Casimicrobium huifangae: one gene and its partner. The protein of the gene in region 1 interacts with the protein of each later gene in a pairwise test. Links are inferred from orthologs where the notes say so. Each region holds a gene or a part of one and is shown in the gene's direction. Other genes may lie near its edges. The genes, in order: ftsA and FKL89_RS19740.

The links.
Region 2: the proteins of ftsA (region 1) and FKL89_RS19740 interact in binary tests that used the Escherichia coli proteins (3 or more experiments, as listed by UniProt). The link is inferred for Casimicrobium huifangae from one-to-one orthologs.

What each region holds. Positions count from the first base shown.
Region 1 is NZ_CP041352.1:975,814-979,127, forward strand. Bases 1-2,999 are described here. They hold ftsA (cell division protein FtsA), read left to right. Parts: upstream 1-892; coding sequence 893-2,107; downstream 2,108-2,999. Other genes in these bases: murC (UDP-N-acetylmuramate--L-alanine ligase), read left to right, coding at 1-175; FKL89_RS04465 (cell division protein FtsQ/DivIB), read left to right, coding at 165-896; ftsZ (cell division protein FtsZ), read left to right, coding at 2,191-2,999. Outside these bases: more of ftsZ, read left to right, coding at 3,000-3,314. UniProt on the Escherichia coli protein: Essential cell division protein that assists in the assembly of the Z ring. May serve as the principal membrane anchor for the Z ring.
Region 2 is NZ_CP041352.1:4,369,653-4,372,867, forward strand. What follows is about bases 285-3,184. They hold FKL89_RS19740 (rod shape-determining protein), read left to right. Parts: upstream 285-1,162; coding sequence 1,163-2,206; downstream 2,207-3,184. Other genes in these bases: gatA (Asp-tRNA(Asn)/Glu-tRNA(Gln) amidotransferase subunit GatA), read right to left, coding at 285-583; gatC (Asp-tRNA(Asn)/Glu-tRNA(Gln) amidotransferase subunit GatC), read right to left, coding at 583-870; mreC (rod shape-determining protein MreC), read left to right, coding at 2,292-3,184. Also shown: more of gatA, read right to left, coding at 1-284; more of mreC, read left to right, coding at 3,185-3,206; rod shape-determining protein MreD, read left to right, coding at 3,203-3,215. UniProt on the Escherichia coli protein: Forms membrane-associated dynamic filaments that are essential for cell shape determination. Acts by regulating cell wall synthesis and cell elongation, and thus cell shape.

The sequences.
Region 1 (3,314 bases):
CCGGCTGCGTGGTCGCGTAGAACCGCTGTTCGTGCCGGACATCGCAGAAATGCCATCGTTGATCCTGCAGACAGTGCAGGACGGCGACGTGGTGATGACGATGGGTGCCGGCTCCATCGGCAATGTCGCGCAAAAGGTGGTGCAGGCCAGTAGCGGAGGCGCCCATGTGGTCTGACCCGCAATCCATCAATCGCTTCGCGCTGGCGATGGGCGCGCTGGCGTCGCTGGCACTGCTGTGGTGCGCGGTCACCTGGGCGGGTTCACGCGGCATGTTTGCGCTGCGGCAGGTACGAGTGGTGGCACCACTGGCCGAAGTGGACACTGGGGTACTGGAGTCGGCCATTCGTACCGACCTGCGCGGCACCTTCTTCTCTGTTTCGCCGCAGCGTGTACGCACCACGCTGCGTAAACTCCCTTGGGTGCGCGACCTGACCGTGCGCCGCCGCTGGCCGTTTGCGCTCGACCTCGACATCGAGGAGCATCGGGCGGTCGGCTATTGGGGTGACAACGATTTGCTGTCTGAACGCGGCGAGGTGTTTCGTGCCGGCTCCAAGGCGCCGATGCCGCGCTTTGATGGACCGCCGGGCAGCGCGACCGAAGTGCTTTCCCGTTATCGCGAGGCGCGCTCTGCGCTGGCCGCGCATGGTCTTGATATCAAGGCCTTTGCGATGTCACCCCGTGGCGCCATCACGCTGACCACGGGGAACGACATGCAGATCGAATTTGGTCGCGAGCACTACCAGGATCGACTGGCTCGTTTCGTCGCGTTATACGGCGCCTGGCCGGCAAGTTTCCGCTCCGGTCTCGCCCGTATCGATCTGCGCTACAAGGCGGCGGTTGCGGTGGCGCGCAATGGTGCCGCGCTCAACGTGGAATCACAGAAAGGTCAATCGTGAGCGAGCTGATCGCAGCGCTGGACATCGGCACCTCCAAGGTCGTGGCCCTGGTTGCCGAGCTGGACGCCGAGCAGAAGATCAATGTCATCGGTTTTGGCGAGCAGCCTTCGCTCGGCCTGCGTAAAGGCATGGTGGTGGACATTGACGCGACCACCAACACCGTTGCCGCAGCGGTGCGCGAGGCGGCCGCGATGGCCAATTGCAAGATCAGCAATGTCTATGTCGGCATCGCTGGTGCCCACATCCGCAGCCTGAATTCAAGCGGCATGGTGGCGATGAAGGACAGCGAGGTCACCGAGGCTGACATGGAGCGGGTGATCGAGACGGCGAAGGCGATCGCGATCCCGAACGATCAGGTGGTGCTGCACACGCTGCCGCAGGAATACATCATCGATGGTCAGGAGGGTGTGCGCCGCCCACTGGGCATGAGTGGCCGCCGCCTGGAAGTGAAAGTCCACATCGTGACTGGTGCGGTCTCGGCTGCCGAGAACATCGAGAAGTGCGTCCGCCGCTGTGGCCTCAACGTGCAGGAGCTGGTGTTGCAACCGCTGGCGTCAGCCGCCGCGTGCCTCACCCGCGACGAGATGGAGATTGGCGTCGGCCTGGTCGACATCGGTGGCGGTACGACCGATTTCGCGCTGTTCACGGGTGGCGCCATCCGCCACACGGGTGTGATCCCGGTGGCCGGCGACCAGATCACCAACGACATTGCGATGGCTCTGCGCACACCGAGCAAGGAAGCGGCAGACATCAAACATCGCTATGCCTGCGCTCTGACCAAACTGGTTGAGCCCGAGGAGTTGATTGAGGTGCCCAGCGTTGCCGATCGGCCGGCGAAGTCAATGCCGCGGCACATGCTGGCGGAGGTGGTGGAGCCGCGCGTCGAGGAGCTGTTCCAGTTGGTGCACGAGCAGATCAAGCGATCGGGGTTTGAACCGCTGCTGCGCTCTGGCATCGCTCTCACCGGCGGCAGCGCAATGCTGCCCGGCATGGTGGAGCTCGGCGAAGAGGTATTCCACATGCCGGTGCGGGTGGCAGTGCCGGACTATCGCGGGCCGCTGAAAGACGTACTGGCGGCGCCGAAGTACGCCACCGCGATCGGCTTGTTGATGCATGGTCGCGACCAGCTGGCCAAGCAGGCGGTGCTGCGTCGCCGCGAGTCCGCCGCGGCCGGGATGTTTGCGAAGTTGCGGGATGCGTTTGGTTTGTAGCTTGAGTGTGATGACGGTTGGACGAGTCGGAAAGTTACGTAAGCGTTGAGTTTTGGTTTTGTTTGCCTTGAAGGAGCGAAAGCATGTTTGAGATCGTTGATGAAAAAAGGGATGGCGCGGTCATCAAAGTGATCGGCGTTGGCGGCTGCGGCGGCAACGCTGTGGAGCACATGATCAACAAGGGGGTCGCCGGCGTCGAGTTCATCGCCGCCAACACCGATGCCCAGGTGCTCGACCGCAACCCGGCGCCGAAGCGCATTCCGCTCGGTGCCGAGCTGACGCAGGGCCTGGGTGCGGGCGCCAAGCCGGAAGTCGGCCGCGATGCCGCGATGGAATCAAAGATGGCCCTGCAGGAATCGATCCGCGGCGCCGACATGCTGTTCATCACCGCAGGCATGGGCGGCGGCACCGGCACCGGTGCTGCTCCCGTTGTGGCGCAGCTTGCCAAGGAGATGGGCATTCTGGTGGTCGCCGTGGTGACCAAGCCGTTCCGCTTTGAGATGCAGAAGCGCGAACGCGCGGCGCAGGCGGGTGTCGATGAGCTGCAGAAGCACGTCGATTCGCTGATCGTGGTGCCTAACGAGAAGCTCATCCAGGTGCTCGGCCGCAATGTCTCACTGCCCGCTGCCTTCGCAGCATCGAACGATGTGTTGCACGGCGCCGTCGCGGGCATCTCGGAGATCATCAACAAGCGCGGCCTGGTCAACCGCGACTTCGCCGACGTGCGCACCATCATGTCCGAGCTTGGCATGGCGATGATGGGCACCGCAACAGCCAGCGGCGAAGAGCGCGGCAAGGCGGCGGCGATGGCTGCGATCAAGAGTCCGTTGCTCGAAGATGTGGACTTGCAGGGTGCGCGCGGCGTGCTGCTCAACATCACGACGTCGAGCAATGTCGAACTGGGCGAGCTTTATGACGTCACCGACACTGTCGCCGAATTTGTCTCGGCGGACGCGACGGTGCTCTGGGGGCACGTCATCGACGACGAAATGGGCGACGAGATGCGCGTCACCATGGTGGCTACCGGTCTCGGTGCCAAGCGCAAGATGCAGGCAGTGCAGGGTGGCGCAGCCGCCGCGCCACGGCTGGAGATCCCGACGTTGCGTACCGGCACCGACAACCTGGGTGTAGCCACCGAGGCGGCGCCGGTCACGGCGGGTATCGAGGTTTCTTACGACGAGCCGACCTTCGTACGCAATCCGGGTCG
Region 2 (3,215 bases), 3.4 Mb from region 1 along the record:
AAGTCGGCTTGAGGCCCGTGAGATTGCAGAACATTGCCGGCTGCCGGATCGAGCCGCCGGTGTCGGTGCCGGTCGAGGCCGGGGCGAGGCCCGCCGCAACCGCCGCTGCCGACCCCCCCGACGAGCCACCCGGCACGCGCGACAGGTCCCAGGGGTTCTTGACAGTACCGAAGTACGAGGTCTCGTTGGACGAGCCCATCGCGAACTCGTCCATGTTGAGCTTGCCGAGCGTGACCATGCCGGCCGCAGCCATGTTGGCGACAACGGTCGAGGTGTAGGGCGCGACGAAGTTCTCCAGCATGCGCGAGCCGCAAGTGGTGCGCCAGCCGTCGATCAGGTAAATGTCCTTGTGCGCAATCGGCACGCCAAGCAGGGGCGCAGTATCCCCGGACGTACGACGGGCGTCGGCCACCTTTGCCTCGGCCAGCGTCTTCTCGCGGTCAAGGGTGATGTAGGCGTTGAGCGTCGGATTCAGTACATCGGCGCGGGCCAGGTAGTGTTCGGCGAGTTCGACGGCACTGACCTTCTTTTCATCGAGGGCTCGCTTGGTCTCGGCAACAGTGGCAAAGGTGTTCCAGCTCATTACTCGATCACCCTGGGTACGAGGTAATAGCCGTCTGCAGCAGCCGGCGCGTTCTTCTGAAACTTGTCGCGCTGATTCACTTCGGTGACGACGTCGTCGCGCAGGCGCAGCACCATGTCGAGCCCGTGCGACATCGGCTCAACGCCGTGCGTATTGACGGACTGCATCTCGTCGATCAGTTTGAAGATGCCGGTGAGCTTGGCCTGCACGTCGGCCACGTCGACGGGGGTCACGGCAATGCGCGCGAGATGCGCGATCCGCTCAATGTCCTGGGTGGTGAGACTCATGTCGGAGGAGTCGCCCCGGTCCGGAGGCGCCTGAAACCCGCTTGAATCGGGACGGCAGGCCGTTTGGCGCAGGGTCGAATATCTGTTTGTTTAAGTCTGGTAGGGTAACATATCGGGCTAAGCAATGTAGGCCCTACCGTCGCCGGAAAGGGCTTGCAGTCGATGTTTCCGGGGGATTTCGTTTACTGGCCTGAGTGCGATTCGCGCGTCAGGCCGAAATGCCTTGTGCCGCGCGCGACTGTGGTCGCGTCTGCTGCGCCTGGCCCAACAAGAGTGTCCGCAGACCCAAGTCATGTTCAAGTTTCTAAGCAGTTATCTTTCCACCGACATCGCCATTGATCTTGGCACAGCGAACACGCTGATTTACGTACGCGGCAAGGGCATCGTCCTCGATGAGCCCTCCGTTGTCGCGATCCGCCAGGAAGGCGGTCCCAACGGCAAGCGCGTTATTCAGGACGTCGGTCTCTCGGCCAAACAGATGCTGGGCCGCACGCCGGGCAACATCACGGCCATCCGCCCGATGAAAGACGGCGTGATCGCCGACTTCAACGTGACCGAGCAGATGCTGAAGCAGTTCATCCGCAAGGTGCTCGACAGCAAGATGTTCAGCCCGAGTCCGCGCATCATCATCTGCGTGCCCTGCGGCTCGACCCAGGTTGAACGTCGCGCGATCCGCGAGTCGGCGCTCGGTGCCGGCGCGTCCAAGGTGTTCCTGATTGAGGAGCCGATGGCGGCCGCGATCGGTGCCGACTTGCCAATCTCCGACGCGACCGGCTCGATGGTGGTAGACATCGGCGGCGGCACTACCGAGGTTGGCGTGATCTCGCTGGGCGGTATGGTTTACGCTGGTTCAGTACGCGTTGGCGGCGACAAGTTCGATGAAGCGATCATCAACTACATCCGCCGCAACTACGGCATGCTGATCGGCGAGACGACCGCCGAGACGATCAAGAAGACGATCGGCTCCGCGTTCCCCGGCAGCGAAGTGCGCGACATGGAGATCAAGGGCCGCAACCTCGCCGAAGGCATCCCGCGCGCGTTCACCGTGTCGTCCAACGAGATTCTCGAAGCCCTGACCGATCCGCTCAACGCGATCGTCAGCGCCGTCAAGCAGGCGCTTGAGCGCACGCCGCCTGAACTCGGTGCTGACATCGCCGAAAAGGGCATGGTGCTGACCGGCGGCGGCGCGCTGCTGCGCGACCTCGACCGTCTGCTGATGGAAGAAACCGGCCTGCCCGTGGTAGTGGCAGAAGACCCGCTCACCTGTGTGGTGCGCGGCTGTGGCAAGGCGCTCGAAAACATCGATCGCCTGTCTTCCATTTTCACCACCGACTGAGGTCTCTACGCGTGATGTTTGGCCACCCGCGCTTTGACAGAGCAAGCGTAGGTGGGCGACTCACGCCTGTTTTTCTGCAGGCAGTATGCAAGGCCGCGTAACCTCGTTGCCCTCCGAGCCGCCGCGCTTTTTCAAGCGCGGTCCGAGCCCGATCGCGCGGCTCACATTCTTCGGCGTAATTTCGCTTGCGTTGATGTTCATCGATGCACGTTTCAAGACGCTGGAAACGGTACGCATGGCCATTGCCACCGTCGTGTACCCGGTGCAACAGGCCGCGCTGATACCTGGGCAGATTGCCACGAGTATTGGAGAATTCTTCGACACCCGCGCCGAGTTGCGTGAGGAAAACACCCGGCTCAAGGCCGATCTGCTGCAGGCGTCGCTCGCACAGCAGGCCCACGTCGCCGCCAGGCAGGAGTCGGAGCGCCTGCAAAAGCTGCTGCTGATGTCACAGGCGGCGAACATCAAGGCACAGGCCAGTCGGGTCGTTTATCTCGGGCGCGACCCGTTTTCGCAGAAGGCATTCGTCGAACGGCAAGTCACCCAGACGTTCGAACCGGGCTCGGCAGTCGTTGATGAGCGGGGCCTTCTCGGGCAGTTGACCCGGGTTCATCCGCTGTTTGCTGAAATCACCCTGATCACCGAGAAGGATTTCGCGGTGCCGGTGAAGGTCGAGCGCACCGGCAACCGGGCCCTGCTGTACGGCCGTGGCCCCGGGCTCTCGCCCGAGCTCAGTTACGTTGCCAGCAATGTCGATGTCAAGGAGGGTGACATATTGCTCACCTCAAGCATCGACGGCCTCTATCCCGCCAACATTCGCGTCGCAACCATCGCCAGCGTGCAGCGCTCGGCGGAAAACCCGTTTGCCGTGATCAAGTGCACGCCAACCGCTGGTCTGCTCAGTGCTGACGCAGTGCTGGTCCTCGACAAACCGGCCGCACCACCGCCGCGCCCTGCCGCAGATGTCGCCAAAGAAGCGCCCAGCAAAAAACGCCGATGAGCTTCCTGC